DNA from 4 places in the Streptomyces sp. NPDC006476 genome. Region 1 is predicted to be linked to each of the others. Evidence: riboswitches for the same ligand, from Rfam matches in the RefSeq annotation. Region 1 holds a riboswitch; each other region holds the start of a gene.
The links. A riboswitch is a leader RNA that binds a small molecule or an ion and turns the genes downstream of it on or off. The one in region 1 is predicted to bind cobalamin.

Region 1 (4,253 bases):
TCAACTTCGACCAGGTGCTCTTCCAGGAGACCACCCCGCCGAAGCTGCCCGCCAAGGACCTGACCCCGCCGCCTCCGCTCGCGGGCCAGCCCCAGATCGTGCTCACCCCGCCGGTGGACACCACCACCCAGCCCCCCATCCTGCCCGGCGAGTCCTCGCCCGGCACGGGCGGCGCGGGAGGCACCGCGGCCAGCCCCAGCCCGACGGTGGGATAGCCCCCACGGGAACGGTCGTACGGCCCTACGGGCACGGTCGTACGGCCCGTGTGGGACTGGAGGTTCGGGCGGTCGAACGGAAGCGGATCCGCCCGTTCCTACTGTGGCGTAATCGTGATGGCTGGTTGAACTTTCGGCGCATCACCGCAGGTTGACAGCGTTCGGCCGGGACATCCACCATGTGAGCGCACTGAGGCGCATGTGACCAATGGGCCTGGTGTTTTCACAGACCATTCTCCCCGGCACGGCCGGCCGCCGCGTGCTGTCCCGCGCCGCCGTGCCCGGGTCACGCACGCGAAGATGGGGATCCGCATGTCCATAGTGAGACGTGTCACCGTGCGCCGCCTCATGGGGACGGGCGCCGCGTCGCTCGCCCTGTGCGCCGCAACCGTCGCCGCCGCCTCCGGCGCCTGGGCCCACGGCGGAACTCCGGGCGGCGACGGCTGGAAGGCCGGCGGCTCCTACAAGCCCGGCACCGGTGCCGGCACCAAGACGGAGGCCGACCGCTGCCAGTTCTCGCTGGACGGCACGAGCTTCTACGACTCGGTGAAGGTCGACGACCAGACGCTGAAGCCCACCGACGACGGCAAGGTCCACATCAAGGTCCGTACCGCCGGTGACGCCTCCACCTGTACCGCCTCGCTCGCCTCCTACCTCGCCCACGGCGCGACCTTCGCGACCTCGGGGCAGCAGGTCTTCGTCGACTTCGACACCGTGACGGTCAAGTCCGGGCAGACCGACTCGCTGGACATCGCGGTGCCGGACGCGGGCTGCTTCGCGCAGATCGACCTCTACCGCGGCGCCACCAAGTTCGACGGCAAGCTGGACGCCAAGGACGGTTTCCAGCACGGGGACCTGCCGGCCGGCCCGGACCACGCGGTCATCAAGGACAAGCTGATCGCGTCCTGGAACGGCGGTACGAAGGACTGCACGAACACCGAGTCGCAGCCCCCGAGCACCCCGCCGGCCTCCACGCCGCCGTCGACGCCCCCGGCCTCCGAGAGCGCCACCCCGACACCGAGTGCCTCCGAGTCGACGCCGGCCTCGACCGACACCCCGGTCGCCTCGGCGTCCACCACCGTCCCGGCGGCCACGCCGAACGGCGGTGGCGGCGGCCTCGCCGAGACCGGCGGCGGCAGCAACTCCGGCCTGATCGCCGGCGGCGCGGCGGCGCTCCTGGCGGGCGGCGCGGCGATCGTCGTCGCGAGCAAGCGCCGCCGCGGCGCCCGCTCCTGAACCACCCCCGAAGACGAACGCCCCGGAGATCCCCCGCTCCGGGGCGTTCGTTCGCACGCGGCACTGGTGGTGTGCGGTGCGGGTGGTGTGCGGTGCGGGTGGTGTGCGGTGCGGGTGCTGGTCATGAGCGGTGATGTGCCGTGACCGGTGATGTGCCGTTGCTGGTCATAAGCCTTCGACGGGCCCACGCCCCCGGTGGTCATTGGCCGTCGGGGCGTGTTCCCTCGCGGTCATGAGCCCTCGTCAGCCTTGTGCGGTCGCTGGTCACGAGTCGTCGCCAGCCGTGTGCCCTCGAACAGTCATCAGCTGGCGACTGTCACACACCGTCGGGCTCCCGTGCCGTCAGGCTCCCGTGCCGTCCGCCGTCACGAGCTGTCGGCGGTCATGAGTTCCCGGGGCATGAGGGCTCGGCGGTCACGAGCTCTTGATGGCCACATGCTGTCAACCGCCACGACCGCCCCGTCGACCGCCACGACCCGTCGGCCCCCAGAAACCGTCACCCCCCACGAACGTCGGTCCCCGCACGCCGTCACCCACCCACGACCGCCACCCCTCACACACCCTCACCCACCCACGAACCGTCGACGCCCACGACCCGACGGCCCTCACGTGCCGTCGGCGGTCACGTGCCGTCGGCTGTGCAGTGTTTGAGGAGGAGGCGGGTGTCCTCGTCGACCACGCGGTAGCGGACGACGCGGCCCTCCTTCTCGCCGGCCACCACCCCGGCCGCCCGCAGCAGGCGCAGGGCCTGGGACACGGCGGGGTCGTTCATGCCGGTCGCGATCGCGAGGTCGGAGACGGCGAGCGGGCCGGTGCGGTGCAGGGCGAGCAGCAGCGCGAGCCGTTTGGGGTCGGCGAGCAGCGAGAAGCGGTCGGCCCAGGTGCGCACATGGGCCTCGTCACCGATGGCGGCGATGGCGTCGCACACCCGGTGGCCATCGATGGTGCGGCGGTCCGCGCGGTCGGCCGGGACGAGATGCATGCGCACATCCTCGCAGGCGCGCCTCTGTGATCTTCGATACCTGCACAGGTACGCAGCTATGCAGGAAGGGCCGCTCCCCCCTACGGTGGGCGGGCCGTGGTGTTCGGGAAGTCGGTGCGATGCCGACGCGGCCCTCGCCACTGTGATCGGGAAGTCACCGGTCCACGTCCCGCACGGGACAGCCACTGGCCGTTTCACCACGGCCGGGAAGGCGGACCGGGGACGCACGACCCGTCAGCCAGGAGACCGGCCACGGCATCTCACGAGATGATCCACGAGGTGCTGGAGCGTGAACATGGCCGACGCTGCTTCTTTCCGCTGGCAGCGCGAGGACACCGTCAAGACCGTGGGGCTGGTGGCGGTGATCGCCGCCCTCCACGTCGCCGCCTTCGGAATCCTCTTCCTCCTCGTCGTCCCCGGCCACTACGAGGTCGGCTCCAAGGCCTTCGGCATCGGCCTCGGCGTCACCGCCTACACCCTGGGCGTGCGGCACGCCTTCGACGCCGACCACATCGCCGCGATCGACAACACCACCCGCAAGCTGATGGCCGACGGCAAACGGCCGGTGTCGGTGGGCTTCTGGTTCGCGCTGGGGCACTCCAGTGTGGTCGTGGTGCTGGCCGCCATGATCGCGGGCGGCACGGCACTCGCCGGCAAGGTCATGAACGAGAACTCAAGCACCCACAAGGTGCTCGGCTTCCTCGGTACGACGATCTCGGGCACGTTCCTCTACGTCATCGCCGCGCTCAACCTGGTGGCGCTGATGGGCATCCTGAAGGTCTTCAAGGCGATGCGGGCGGGGACGTACGACGAGTCGGAGCTCGAGGCGCACCTGGATTCCCGGGGCTTCATGAACCGGATCCTCGGCCGCCTCACCAGGTCGATCACCCGCCCGGGCCAGATGTACCCCCTGGGCTTCCTCTTCGGGCTCGGCTTCGACACCGCGACGGAGGTCACGCTGATGGTGATGGCGGGCTCCGGCGCGGCGGCGGGGCTGCCCTGGTACGCGGTCCTGTGCCTGCCGCTGCTCTTCGCGGCCGGGATGAGCCTGTTCGACACGCTGGACGGCACGTTCATGAACTTCGCCTACCAGTGGGCCTTCTCCAACCCGGTCCGCAAGGTCTTCTACAACCTGACCATCACCGGCCTGTCCATCGCGGTGGCCTTCTTCATCGGCACGATCGAGCTGGTGGGCGTCCTGCACGAGAAGTTCGACCTGACCGACTCGGTCACGGGCTGGATAGCCGACCTCGACCTGGACAACGTCGGCTACGTCATCGTCGGCCTGTTCGTGGTGGTGTGGGCGGCGGCGCTGACCTACTGGCGGGTGGCGAAGGTGGAACAGAAGTGGTCGGTGCGGACCGCGGAAACCCCGTGACCCGCACCGTCCTTGCCGGCCGGCGCGCCGTCACTGCCTCTCGACCGCCGACAGCCACAGCTTGACGAAGCGGGGCACGTCCACGTCCAAGGCCACGTCCACCAGGGGCTGTTCGCGGGCGCCCTCGTGGATCTCGGACTCGCCGGGGCGGGCGCGGCGGTCGACGATCGTCTGACCCCGGGTGGGTCCGGGGGCGAGGGAGACCTCGACGGGGAGCAGGCTGGTGGTGATGCCGGCCGGGTCGGCGACGGAGCAGACCGCGCCCGCGTCACCGAGCCCGCCGGCGGTCTCGTCACTGTCCGGGTCGGGCGAGGACGGGCGGTGGGCGAGGAGTTCACCGGCGAGACGGGTGCCGGGCTCCGCGCTCGCCCGCAGCCGTCGTACGTCCGCGCCCGGCACCACGACCCGCTGGAAGACGTCGAGGCCGTACATCGTGATCGGC
Region 2 (4,253 bases), on a different contig from region 1:
GGGACGACCACCCGCTCGTCGCCCTGTTCCCGTGGGTCATGGAGCGCCTCGACCAGCCGCTGACCGTGGAGGACCTCGCGCGCCAGGCGCGGATGAGTTCGCGCAACCTGAGCCGCCACTTCCGCGCGGCTACGGGCACCACCCCGCTGCAGTGGCTGCTCACTCAACGGATCCGCCGCGCCCAGGAACTGCTGGAAAAGACCGACGACAGTGTCGAGACCATCGCGGAGGCCACCGGCATGGGCACGGCCACGACACTGCGCCGCCACTTCAACCGTACGGTCGGTGTGCCTCCCGACACCTACCGCCGCACGTTCCGCACGGGGACCCGCTTCTCCCCCGCCCCGTGACCACGCAAGCAGCGGATGGCCCAGACCATCGCGGTGCGCGGATAGGAGCGGGCCATCTCCTCCTGGCTGGCCACCCACACCATCCGCTCCTCGCGCACGGCCTCGGCCACCGGTGCCGGAGAGGCGAGTGGGACCTTCGCCCAGGGCGCGGCGAACTCGACCGGCGCCCCGCACACCGCGTCCAGACACAGCAGCCGCCCGTCCGGCGCGAGCAGGTAGAGGGCGCCGATGGACGCGCCGGTACGGCGGACGGTTTCCGCGAACGCGGCATCCAGTGGGCCGGTGTCCGTACGCGGATCATCCGGACCGGTCAAAACCCTTCGCCGCCCATCTCCATCCTCACCGTCTGCCCAGAACAACCGACTTTTCACCTTTTGCAGGGCATATATGGCTGTCGCAGCAAGGGAGACAGAACGGCGCGCGTAGTCCTGGTCCGGTCCTGCATGATCGTATGGGTCCTATCCGGTAGAGACAGGAGCCGCGGACCACGTGACCAGTCGTGTGACCCTCATTTCGCCTGCTCTGGGCCCGTCGATGCGCCAGGCGCGCTTCGACGACGGTACGACCTCGCTCGACGACGACGGCGCGGCGCAGGTCCGCACGGCAGCCGGAACCATGCGCCCGGCCGTTCGCGTCGTCACCTCTCCCAGCGTGCGGTGCCGGGAGACCGCCACGGCACTCGGGCTGAGGGCGGATGCGTCGCCGGACGAGCTCACGGGACTGCGCGTGGGCCGCTGGCAGGGGCTCACCCTCGACGAGGTGAGCCGGTCCGAGCCGGAGGCGGTCGCGCTGTGGCTCGGCGACCCGGACTCCGCGCCTCACGGCGGAGAGTCGGTGCGGGACCTGTGCCTGCGGATCGGGCGGTGGCTGGACACGGCGTCACGCACGGATGGCCACACGATTGCCGTGGTGGAGCCGGACGTCGTACGGGCCGTGGTGGTGCACGTGTTGGGAGCGCCCGCGCGGGCCTTCTGGCGCGCGGACGTTCCTCCCCTGACGGCGACCGAGATCACCGGACGGTCCGAACGCTGGAACCTGCGGCTCGGGCACCCGCTTCAGTCGACCTGATCCCGCTGACGGAGGGCCCCCGGAGGGTGGTGCATTCCGCGGCCCTCGCGCCTGCGGCGGGTCGGTCAGTTGGGCGCGGCCACCGGCCGTCGGCCCGCGGCGGCGGCCGTCACGGGATTGGGGTTGAGCAGGCGTTCGGCCAACTCGCCGAAGAGCAGGCCGAATCCGGTCCACAGCGTGAGCTGGATGGCCAGCGCGGAGAGCCGGAAGCGCCACAGCACGGTGGCCGGGAAGTCCTTCGGCACCTCGTTGACGACGGGCAGGAACGCGTAGGCGAGCCCGATCACGAGGGCGAAGGCGGCCACCGCGATCACGGTCGCCCACCAGGTGCCCAGGCCGGGCGCGAGGCGCTTGCCCAGGATGGTCGCGGCGATCGCGATCAGGACGCTGAGCAGCATCATCAGGAAGTACAGGGCGGTCCGCTTGCCGATGGTGTCGGGGTTGCCGACGGCGGGCGGGTTGGCCGGGTACTTCAGGAACGGCACGACGTAGACCGCCAGCAGCGCGCTGCCGGACAGCAGCAGCGCGGTCGCCCGCGGACTGAGGCGGCCCAACCGGCCGAGCGCGAAGCAGTAGGCCAGAGCGGCGGCACCGCCGAACGCGACGCCGTAGACGAGGACGCCGGTGGCCAGGCCGGCGGTGGACTGCAGGGAGCGGGAGACGATCACCATCTCGTGCTCGTGGGAGTGGGCGTCCTCGAAACCGATCGCCTTGTCGACGTTCGGTTCACCGAGGAAGTAGGCGACGACCAGGGCGAGCACGCCGGCGGCGAGGCCGGCGAGCATGCCCCGTACGAGCAGGTTCCGTACGGTTGCGGAGTTCATGAGGGTGTCGGTGTCCCTTGCGTCAGTGGCAGGGGAAGCCGAGCAGATGACGGGCGTCGTGGACCCACTCGTGGACGTCCGAGCCGGAGACGACGGAGGTGGCGCCCTGCTCGGCGCCGACGAAGTACAGCAGGACCAGCATCAGGATGCCGAAGAAGACCGCCCACGGGACGATCGCGCCGATCGGCAGTTTGGCGGGGAGAGCGGGGGTGGTGGCGGTCGGCTGGGCGACATGCTGCGCCATGGCAGGGCCTCCTCTGGGAGTTCGCGTCCCATCTCGGTGGTGCACAGGACGACGGCTACGGGTCTGACTCGCCGCCGCCTCATGCGAGGCGGCGGCACACAGTGGCGCGACCGTTCCGGATTCCCACCGGCTTCCGTCTTGCCGTCGTCGATATCCCGCCGACCGTACCGTGTGTCGAGGACCTGGCCAATACCGCCCGACCAGGCGTGATTCTTCTCGCTCGCCACGACGGCGCCCACGGGGCGCCGGCAGTTCGTTCAGTTCTTCCAGGGCAGCGTGAGGAACCCCTCCGCGCGGGCGCTCGCCAGGCCGATGCGGGGGATGTCACTGCTGCGAGCGAAGAGCAGGTAGCGCGGTTCCCAGATGGGGCGGTACTTGGCGTTCGCGCGGTACAAGGACTCGATCTGCCACCAGCGGGAGAAGAACGTGAGGGTGGCGTGCCAGAGGCGAAGCACCGGGCCCGCGCCGAGACGGGAGCCGCGTTCGAAGACCGAGCGGAACATCGCGAAGTTCAGGGAGACCCGCCGGATGCCCAACTCGGCCCCTCTGAGGAGGAGTTCGACCACCATGAACTCCATCAGACCGTTCTCGCAGTCGCGATCACGGCGCATCAGGTCCAGGGAGAGGCCGTGCTCGCCCCAGGGGACGAAGCTCAGCAGGGCCCGGGGGACGTCGTCCGCGTCCCGGCACACCAGCATCACGCAGCGGCCGTCCGAGGGGTCGCCGAGGCGGCCGAGGGCCATGGAGAAGCCGCGTTCGGTGGCGCCGTCGCGCCAGCGGTCGGCAGCCTCGATGAGCGTCGCCATCTCCTCGGCCGGGATGTCCTGGTGGCGGCGGATCTCGACCGTGTAGCCGGCCCGGCGCACCCGGTTGTGCGCCTGCCGTACGACGCGCATGGCGCGGCCTTCGAGGGTGAAGTCTGCGATGTCGACGATCGCCTCGTCGCCGAGTTCGAGGGCGTCCAGACCGTGGCGGGCGTAGATGGTGCCCGCCTCCTCGCTCGCGCCCATCACCGCGGGTGTCCAGGCGTGTTGGCGCGCTTCGGTCAGCCATGCGTCGATCGCGCCGGGCCAGGCCTCCGGGTCGCCGATCGGGTCACCGGATGCCAGGCTGACGCCGCCGACGACGCGATAGGTGATGGCCGCCTTGCCGGTCGGGGAGAAGATCGCCGCCTTGTCGCGGCGCAGGGCGAAGTAGCCGAGGGAGTCGCGGGCGCCGTGCTTGTCCAGCAGGGCGTGGAGCCGTTCCTCGTCCTCGGGGCCGAGCAGCCGGCGGCCGCGCGGGGAACGGAAAAGGGCGTAGAGGACCAGGCAGAAGGCCGCCGCGAGCAGGATGTTGATGATGATGTCGGTCCAGCGGGGGGCGCGGACCGCGCTGACCGTGTCGGCGAGGGGGCCGACGCTGACGCCGCGCAGGAGGGCGTAGGCGACCTCGTCGGCGAGGGTGGCGCCGGGGAGCTTGTTCGTCGCGTGGACGAGGAGGGTGCCCAGGCCGCCGGTGACCGCCAGGCCGCCCACGCCGACGGCCAGTGCCAGCTTCGGGTTGGAGGGGTCCCCCACCGCGTTGAACTCACGGCGGCTGATCAGCAGTGCGGCGACGAACAGACCGGTCAGGGCGGCGGAGAGCCAGTTGAAGGCGTGGGCGCGGTACTCGTGCTGCGTGAGCGCGAGGACGTACAGGGCGAACAGGGGGGCGGACAGGACGAGATTGACCACCCACGCGGCCCGCTTGCGGCGGCGCATCACCAGCACGAAGAAGATCGCCAGG
Region 3 (4,253 bases), on a different contig from region 1:
AGAACACCGTAGGTGCGCCGCCCGGTGAGCCCGTGCAGCATGTCGAGGCCCGGTTCGAGCAGCGACACGTCACCCCGGAACTTGTTCACCAGGAACCCGGCGACGAGCCGCTGGTCCTCCTCCGACAGCAGCGCCACCGTCCCGAAGAACGAGGCGAACACGCCCCCGCGGTCGATGTCACCGACCACGAGGACGGGAAGCCCGGCGTTGCGGGCGATCCCCATGTTCACGATGTCGGTCCGGCGCAGATTGATCTCCGCGGGACTGCCCGCCCCCTCACAGATCACCGCGTCATACGTGCCCCGCAACTCGGCGAGACACTCCAGCACGGTCCCGAGGAGCTTCTGCTGCCGCCCACCGTGGTACCCCCGCGCGCTCAGCTCGCCCACGGGCCTGCCCATGAGCACGACCTGGCTGCTCTGTTCGCCCCCCGGCTTCAGCAGCACGGGGTTCATCTGCGCCGTCGGCTCGATCCGGCACGCCTGTGCCTGCATGGCCTGCGCCCGCCCGATCTCGGCGCCCTCGCGGGTCACGAAGGAGTTGAGCGACATGTTCTGCGCCTTGAAGGGAGCCACCTTGACCCCTTGGCGCACCAGCCACCGGCAGATCCCGGCGGTGACGACACTCTTGCCGGCGTCGGAGGTGGTGCCGGCGACGAGGAGACCCCCGCTCATGACGTACGTCCCTTCACCAACAGGCGCGCGGCGGCACTGACGCCGAGCGCGAGCAGACCGACGCGCCGGGAGAGCCGTACGGCCCGCTCGATGTCAGGTACGGCGACGGCGCGGCCCGGTGCGTTGAGCACGGGCCGGTGCTCGACCCGCCCGCCGTAGGAGAGGGTTCCGCCCAGGCGCACGCCGAGCGCTCCCGCGAACGAGGCCTCCACAGGACCGGCGTTGGGGCTCGGATGCTTCCCCGCGTCCGCACGCCAGGCCCGTGCCGCTCCGCGCGGGTCGCCGCCCGCGACCGTCGCCAGTGCCGCGGTCAGCCGGGCCCCCGGCCAGCCGGCCACGTCGTCCAGCCGCGCGGAGGCCCACCCGTAGCGCCGGTACCGCGCCGACCTGTGACCGACCATGGCGTCCAGCGTGTTGACGGCCCGGAACCCGAGCAGCCCCGGCACCCCGCCGACGGCCCCCCACACCAACGCCCCGACCACGGCGTCCGAGGTGTTCTCGGCGACCGACTCCACCACGGCCCGGGCGATCCCGTCCGCGTCCAGCGCCTGCGGATCCCGCCCGCACAGATGCGGCAACCGCTCCCGGGCCCCCTCGACGTCACCCGCCTCCAGGGCCCGCCCGATGACCCGCGCCTCGCGCGCGAGCGAGCTGCCGCCGACAACCGCCCAGGTGGCGGCGGCGGTCAGCGCCACGGAAGCGGTACGGGACGGACGTACGACCTTCTCCGCCACGGCGCCCAGCGCCACGGCACCTCCGACGCACACGGCGGTGTGCAGCGTGCCCCACCCGCGGTGGTCCCGCCACAGCACCCGTTCCACGGCACCCGCGGCCCGTCCGAAAGCGGCGACCGGGTGCCCCCGGCGCGGATCGCCGAGCAGTTGGTCGCCGAGGAGCCCGGCGGCGGCGCCGTACGCGAAGACGCGACCGGCACGCATCGGCTCAGCCGGCCGTGGGGCCGGGCAGCGACCCGGGGCCCTTCGGAAGGATCCCGGTCCAGTACCTCAAACGGCAGGCGAGCATGGCTGTATGTCCTCACTCAGGGTGTCCGCGCCCTGGTTCGACGAGACCGGCGGTGGGAGTTCCTGGCTCCCGGGGCTACCTACCCCGGTGACAGTGGCGGGACCGCGCCGGACTCGCACCGGCTTCCTCCCTTGCCGCCGTACATGGCTCCGGCAGTCCACCACGCACCCGAACGGCAGTCAACTTGCCGTTGACCTGCGACGGGAGAGTGTGCTGAGGCCCACATGCGAGGGGTCGCCGTGGTCACGGAAACGCGAGGTGCCGGGACGGATCACCGTCCCGGCACCAACAGGAGGTCAGGGCTCAGCCCTTGGCCATGATCAAATTGATTCCGTACGCCACCGCCGCCGCGCACCCCGCGAAGGCCACGTACGCTCCGGCCGTCGCGAGGGCTGCCGAGCCGCCCTGCGCGGTGGCCCGCTCGCGGTGCGACAGGCCCATGACGCCGAGGGTGAAGAGGGCCACGAGGCCCACGGTGACCGCGAGGCTGACACCGAAGACGGAGCCCAGGGCCGACCAGTCGATCTTCATGCTGCTGATTCCTTCGTTACCGGGTGGCCGGGGCTCAGACGGCGGCCGGCGGGGCCGCCGGTTCCGTGGTGGTGACCGGCGCGGCGATCGTGGCCGTCAGACCCTCCGTCACCGCGCCCGGGGGAGGAGGGGTGACGGCGGCGATCGCCGTGGTGACGACGCCGGCCGGCTCCTCGGTCTCGTTGACGTTCGACGCGTCGACGACCTCGCGGCGCGAGACCTTCCAGATCGCGGCGCTCGCGGCGACGAGGAAGACGGCGACGACGGCGGTGCCCCAGTCCCCGAGGTCCGTCACGGACTCCGCGCCCGCGCCGACCAGGGCGGCGGCCGGCAGCGTCAGGACCCAGGCGACCAGCATCCGGGTCGCGGTGGACCAGCGCACCACCCCGCCCTTGCGGCCGAGGCCCGCGCCCATCACCGAACCGGAGACGACGTGCGTGGTGGAGAGGGAGAAACCGAGGTGGGAGGAGGCCAGGATGGCCGTCGCCGCGCTGGTCTGGGCGGCGAAGCCCTGACGCGGCTGAAGCTCGGTCAGGCCCTTGCCCATCGTGCGGATGATGCGCCAGCCGCCGATGTACGTGCCGAGGGCGATGGCCAGACCCGCGGAGAGGATGACCCAGGTGGGCGGGTCGGATTCGGGGGCGACGGCGCCGCCGGCGACCAGGGCGAGGGTGATGATGCCCATCGTCTTCTGCGCGTCGTTGGTGCCGTGGGCCAGCGAGACCAGGCCGGCCGAGGCGATCTGCCCGGCGCGGTAGCCCTTCTCGGCCGCCTTGCCGTCGGCCTTGCGGTCGAGTGCGTAGGAGAAGCGGGTCGCCAGCGTCGCGGCGAGCCCGGCGACGACCGGGGCGGCGAGCGCCGGCAGCAGCACCTTGGTGACGAGCACGTCGCCGTGGACCGCGCCGAAGCCGGCCGAGGCGACGGTGGCGCCGATCAGACCGCCCATCAGGGCGTGCGAGGAACTGGAGGGCAGGCCCACCAGCCAGGTCACCAGGTTCCAGAGGATCGCGCCGACCAGGGCGGCGAAGATGACCTCGGGACGGATGCCGTTCTCATCGACGAGACCCTTGGAGATCGTGTTCGCGACCTCCACGGAGAGGAAGGCGCCAACAAGGTTGAGCGCGGCGGACATGGCCACCGCGACCTTGGGCTTGAGTGCGCCGGTCGAGATGGTGGTGGCCATCGCGTTGGCGGTGTCGTGGAAACCGTTCGTGAAATCGAACGCGAGTGCGGTGATCACCACAATCGCGAGGATCAGCGAGAAGTTTTCCATTTACCCAGGCAATCGTTCGAAGTCATCGGTCGGTTGACCGTAGGAAACCTGGGTGAACAGAAGATGAACTGGGGTGGGCGTCAGAGTGTCGCGGTGGGTGGTCCCGAGCGAACTCGGTTCCCGGTCGATATGCGCCTGGGATGATCGCGGCATGGGCGAACAGCAGCGGGACGGGCACAACGTACGAGGAGAGCGGGGCGCGCTGCCCGAGGAGACGCGGGCCTGGGAGGAGCTCGTGGCGACGGCCCGCCGCACCGTCGCCGACGGCCTGGTCGTCGGCACCTCGGGCAACGTCTCGGCGCGCGTCGGGGACACCGTGCTGGTCACGCCCTCGGGCGTCCCCTACGACCGCCTCGCACCGGACGACATCACCGGCGTCGACCTCGACGGCCGGCAGGTCCTCGGCACCCTGGTCCCGACCAGCGAGCTGCCGATGCATCTCGCCGTATACCGTTCGACCGGCGCGCGGGCGGTCGTCCACACCCACGCCGTCCACGCGACGGCGGTCTCCACCCTCGTCCCCGAGCTCCCGACGATCCACTACATGGCAGCGGCCCTGGGCGGCCCGGTCCGAGTCGCCCCGTACGCGACCTACGGCACCGACGAGTTGGCCGAGAACATGCTCCGCGCCCTCGCCGACCGCTCCGCCTGCCTCCTGCAGAACCACGGCACGGTCGCCCATGGCGCGAGTCTGTCCCAGGCCTACGACCGCACGGCCCAGCTGGAGTGGATGTGCCGCCTGTGGCTCACCG
Region 4 (4,253 bases), on a different contig from region 1:
CGGGGTGCAGCACACCCCGGGCGGTCCGGGTCTTCTCCCAGGCGGGCAGCGGGCCGCTCCGCTCGGCGAGGTCCGCGGAGGCCTCGTACGCGGCGAGCATGACGCGCTCGGCGATACGCGTGGACAGGGCCTTGGCCTCGGGCGAGTCGAAGGGCAGTCGCAGCTTGAAGAAGACGTCCTGCAGGCCCATCGCACCCAGACCCACCGGGCGCCACTTGGCGTTGGAGCGGCCCGCCTGCTCGGTCGGGTAGAAGTTGATGTCGACGACACGGTCGAGGAAGGTGACGGCCGTGCGGACGGTCTCGTCCAGCCGCTCCCAGTCGATGCCGCGGCCGGCCACGAAGGCGCCCAGGTTGACCGAGCCGAGGTTGCACACCGCCGTCTCACCGTCGTCGGTGACCTCCAGGATCTCCGTGCAGAGATTGGAGGAGTGGACGACATGACCGGGGGTCGCCGTCTGGTTCGCGGTGCGGTTGGCGGCGTCCTTGAAGGTCATCCAGCCGTTGCCGGTCTGCGCGAGGGTGCGCATCATCCGGCCGTACAGTTCCCGGGCCGGGAGCGTCTTGCGGGCGAGCCCCGCCGCCTCCGCCTGCCGGTACGCCGCGTCGAACTCCTCGCCCCACAGGTCCACGAGTTCGGGCACGTCCGCCGGGGAGAACAGCGACCACCGCTCGTCGGCGTCGACCCGGCGCATGAACTCGTCCGGGATCCAGTGCGCGAGGTTCAGGTTGTGCGTACGGCGGGCGTCCTCACCGGTGTTGTCGCGCAGCTCCAGGAACTCCTCGATGTCGGAGTGCCAGGTCTCCAGGTAGACGGCCGCGGCGCCCTTGCGCCGGCCGCCCTGGTTCACGGCGGCGACGCTCGCGTCCAGCGTCTTCAGGAACGGGACGATGCCGTTGGAGTGGCCGTTGGTGCCGCGGATCAGCGAACCACGGGCGCGGACGCGGGAGTAGGCGATGCCGATGCCGCCGGCGTGCTTGGAGAGACGGGCGACCTGGTGGTAGCGGTCGTAGATGGAGTCCAGTTCGTCCTTCGGGGAGTCGAGGAGGTAGCAGGACGACATCTGGGGGTGCCGCGTGCCGGAGTTGAAGAGGGTGGGGGAGGAGGGCAGGTAGTCGAGGCGGCTCATCAGGCCGTAGAGGGAGGCCACTTCGTCCACGGCACGGGCGCCTGTCTCCGAACCGAGCGCGGTGTCGTCCGCGAGACCGCTCGCCACGCGGAGCATGAAGTGCTGCGGCGTCTCGATGACCTTGCGGGTGATCGGGTGGTGCAGGAGGTAACGGCTGTAGAGGGTGCGCAGGCCGAAGTAGCCGAAGCGGTCGTCGGCCGCGGGGTCGATCAGCGCGTCGAGGCGGTCGGCGTGCAGCCGTACGAACTCCGCGGTGCGGTCGGCGATGAGCCCTTCGCGATGGCCGACGGCGACGGACTCGGTGAAGGACGTGACGCCCTGCGAGGCGGCCTCGGCGGCGACGCTCAGGGTGAGGAGCCGGGCGGCCAGCCTGCTGTACGCCGGGTCCTCGGAGATGAGGCCGGCCGCCGCCTCCGTCGCCAGCTCGCGCAGTTCCGCCCCGTCCGCCCGCGCGGACCGGCCGCGCAGTGCGGCGGCGGCGACCCGGCCGGGGTCGGCGTCGGGCAGGTCAGCGGTCAGCTCGGTCAGGGTGCGCAGCAGTGCGGCACCGTGTCCGTCGGCTTCCGGCTCGGTCGCTGAAGCCGGGTCGGTCGCTGAGGCCGGATCGGCCGGCGGCGCGATGGTCACGTGGGGCTCTCCCTCGCTCGGCACGGGGCCTTGCGGGCAGGGGGCAGCACACGAGCGCGGCGCGCTTCGCATCCACCGGCCCATTCCGCGAGGCCCGGACGTCAGGGCACCCGGGCCGGTGTGGCCGGGTGCGCTGTCGGCAGGTCCTCGGACTGACTCCGCGCACGGGTGTGCGCGGGTTCACCGTTGCGGGACAGTTCCGGATTCGCACCGGATTCCCCTGCGGCGACAGCGAGATGAGCATACATCTAGTGCCGGGTTTGGGTAGCACCCCCATATGTTGTGTCGGGGTTGCTTCGGGGAACGGAAGAGCGGGCCGCCGAGGGGGGTTCCTTCGGTGGCCCGCTGCGAGTGTCCGTGGTTGATCGCGCTCACGCGGCGGAGCCGCATATCGATACAGCCCCGCGCCCCTATAGGGGCGCTTCAGTGGGCGCTTCCTGCAGTCGCAGGCGGGAGTTCCACCTCCACCCCGGGGTCGCCCGCGTCCGCCGTGTAGTCCTCCGGGCTGGTCTGATCGATGCCCTCGGGGGCCTTCAGGGCCTTTAGGACGAAGGTGAGGACCACCGTCACCGCCACGTTCAGGACGAAGGCGGTGAGGCCGATGTAGCCGATCTCCCCGATGCCCGGGATCTCCTTCGACGAGCCGCCGAAGTGCTTCTGGGTGGGGGAGGCCACGCCGTACGCCGCGACCGTTCCGTAGATCATGCCGACCGCCCAGCCGGCGAGCAGGGCCCAGCGGTGGAACCAGCGGGTGAAGAGGCCGCCGACCAGGGACGGGAAGGTCTGCAGGATCCAGATGCCGCCCAGCAGCTGGAAGTTGATGGCGACCGTCTTGTCCATGGTGAGGACGAAGACCAGTGCGCCGACCTTCACCACCAGCGACACGATCTTGGAGACCTGGGCCTCCTGCTTCGGCGTGGCGTCCGGCTTGATGAAGTCCTTGTAGATGTTGCGGGTGAAGAGGTTCGCGGCCGCGATGGACATGATGGCCGCCGGGACCAGCGCGCCTATGCCGATCGCCGCGAAGGCCACCCCGGCGAACCAGCTCGGGAACATGTTCTCGAAGAGCTGCGGGATCGCCAGCTGGCCGTTGGTGACCTTGACCCCGGCCGCGATGGCCATGAAGCCCAGCAGCGCGAGCAGGCCGAGCATCAGCGAGTACAGCGGCAGGATCGTGGTGTTGCGGCGGATCACCTCGCGGCTCTTGGAGGAGAGCGTCGCGGTGATCGAGTGCGGGTACATGAACAGTGCGAGCGCCGAGCCCAACGCCAGGGTGGCGTACGTCCATTGGGCGGGCTCGGCCGGTGCCAGGGCGCCGCGCGGCTTGCCCGTCGCCGGGTTGGTCTGCGCGAACGCGTGGCCCGCCTTGGCGAAGATGTCGTCGAAGCCGCCCAGCTTGATCGGGATGTAGATGATCGCCACCGCGATGACGATGTAGATCAGCGTGTCCTTCACGAACGCGATCAGGGCGGGGGCCCGAAGGCCGGAGGAGTAGGTGTAGGCCGCGAGCACACCGAAGGCGATCAGGAGCGGGAGGTCCTTCACGAACCAGTTGGTGTTCTCACCGCCGCCCACGCCCATGACGTCCAGCACGGCCTGGATGCCGACGAGTTGGAGCGCGATGTACGGCATCGTCGCGAGGATGCCGGTCAGCGCCACCGCCAGCGACAGGCCCTTGGAGCCGAAGCGTCCGCGCACGAAGTCGGAGGTCGTCACGTACCCGTGCTTGTGCGAGACCGACCACAGGCGCGGCAGGAACGTGAAGATCAGCGGGTAGACCAGGATCGTGTACGGCACGGCGAAGAAGCCGGCCGCGCCCGCCGCGTAGATCGCCGCCGGTACGGCGACGAAGGTGTACGCCGTGTACAGGTCGCCGCCGAGCAGGAACCAGGTGACCCAGGTGCCGAACGACCGTCCGCCCAGGCCCCATTCGTCGAGGCTGTGCTCGTTCTCGGCCTTGCGCCAGCGAGCGGCGAGGAAGCCCATGGCCGTGACGGCCAGGAAGAAGAAGATGAAGACGCCGAGCGCGACGCCGTTCACACCGTCCTTCACTTGCCCGCACCCCCCTTGCGGGCGCGCTGGTCACGCTGCCACAGCTTGTACGCGGTCATGGTCAGCGCCGTGGAGACCAGCACCCACAGCATCTGGTACCAGTAGAAGAACGGGATGCCGATGAACTCCGGGTCGGTCTTGGCGTAGGACCCGACCCACAGCATCGCCACGAAGGGTGCGAGCAGGCAGATGGCGATGATCACGCGGACCGGGGTCACCACCGGTGGTCTCACTTCGGGTACTTCGGACATACGGCGGCTCCGTCCCCTCACGATCGCCTGTGATCACATGTGTAACGCGCAGGCAATGTAGGTCACGGCGTCACGGCAGTGGAAGACCGCGTCGGGATATCGGTATGTCGATTCCGTGAAGACCCGTGGCGGGGGTGGAACCCCCGCCCCCTTCCCCTCAGTCGACGGGCCTCTTCAGCCGCGCCACGAACTTG

Region 2: linked by a shared signal. The riboswitch ahead of ABZZ74_RS17030 (CbtB-domain containing protein) and the one ahead of ABZZ74_RS34205 (HoxN/HupN/NixA family nickel/cobalt transporter) in region 1 are both predicted to bind cobalamin.
Region 3: linked by a shared signal. The riboswitch ahead of ABZZ74_RS02375 (cobalamin biosynthesis protein) and the one ahead of ABZZ74_RS34205 (HoxN/HupN/NixA family nickel/cobalt transporter) in region 1 are both predicted to bind cobalamin.
Region 4: linked by a shared signal. The riboswitch ahead of ABZZ74_RS42475 (ribonucleoside-diphosphate reductase subunit alpha) and the one ahead of ABZZ74_RS34205 (HoxN/HupN/NixA family nickel/cobalt transporter) in region 1 are both predicted to bind cobalamin.

What each region holds. Positions count from the first base shown of each region.
Region 1 is NZ_JBEXPK010000038.1:63,347-67,599, forward strand. Features, by position in the region: gene ABZZ74_RS34190 (DUF4142 domain-containing protein) at 1-215, shown strand, start outside; gene ABZZ74_RS34195 (LAETG motif-containing sortase-dependent surface protein) at 528-1,451, shown strand; gene ABZZ74_RS34200 (metalloregulator ArsR/SmtB family transcription factor) at 2,074-2,433, opposite strand; cobalamin riboswitch at 2,514-2,703, shown strand; gene ABZZ74_RS34205 (HoxN/HupN/NixA family nickel/cobalt transporter) at 2,729-3,811, shown strand; gene ABZZ74_RS34210 (nucleoside hydrolase) at 3,842-4,253, opposite strand, start outside.
Region 2 is NZ_JBEXPK010000013.1:149,584-153,836, reverse strand. Features, by position in the region: gene ABZZ74_RS17050 (helix-turn-helix domain-containing protein) at 1-350, shown strand, start outside; gene ABZZ74_RS17045 (hypothetical protein) at 302-664, opposite strand; gene ABZZ74_RS17040 (histidine phosphatase family protein) at 840-1,418, shown strand; gene ABZZ74_RS17035 (CbtA family protein) at 1,484-2,242, opposite strand; gene ABZZ74_RS17030 (CbtB-domain containing protein) at 2,265-2,486, opposite strand; cobalamin riboswitch at 2,523-2,667, opposite strand; gene ABZZ74_RS17025 (phosphatidylglycerol lysyltransferase domain-containing protein) at 2,744-4,253, opposite strand, start outside.
Region 3 is NZ_JBEXPK010000002.1:59,899-64,151, reverse strand. Features, by position in the region: gene ABZZ74_RS02380 (cobyric acid synthase) at 1-674, opposite strand, end outside; gene ABZZ74_RS02375 (cobalamin biosynthesis protein) at 671-1,612, opposite strand; cobalamin riboswitch at 1,733-1,875, opposite strand; gene ABZZ74_RS02370 (hypothetical protein) at 2,001-2,228, opposite strand; gene ABZZ74_RS02365 (inorganic phosphate transporter) at 2,263-3,501, opposite strand; gene ABZZ74_RS02360 (class II aldolase/adducin family protein) at 3,653-4,253, shown strand, end outside.
Region 4 is NZ_JBEXPK010000067.1:28,070-32,322, reverse strand. Features, by position in the region: gene ABZZ74_RS42475 (ribonucleoside-diphosphate reductase subunit alpha) at 1-1,756, opposite strand, end outside; cobalamin riboswitch at 1,877-2,007, opposite strand; gene mctP (monocarboxylate uptake permease MctP) at 2,180-3,808, opposite strand; gene ABZZ74_RS42465 (DUF3311 domain-containing protein) at 3,805-4,059, opposite strand; gene ABZZ74_RS42460 (GntR family transcriptional regulator) at 4,217-4,253, opposite strand, start outside.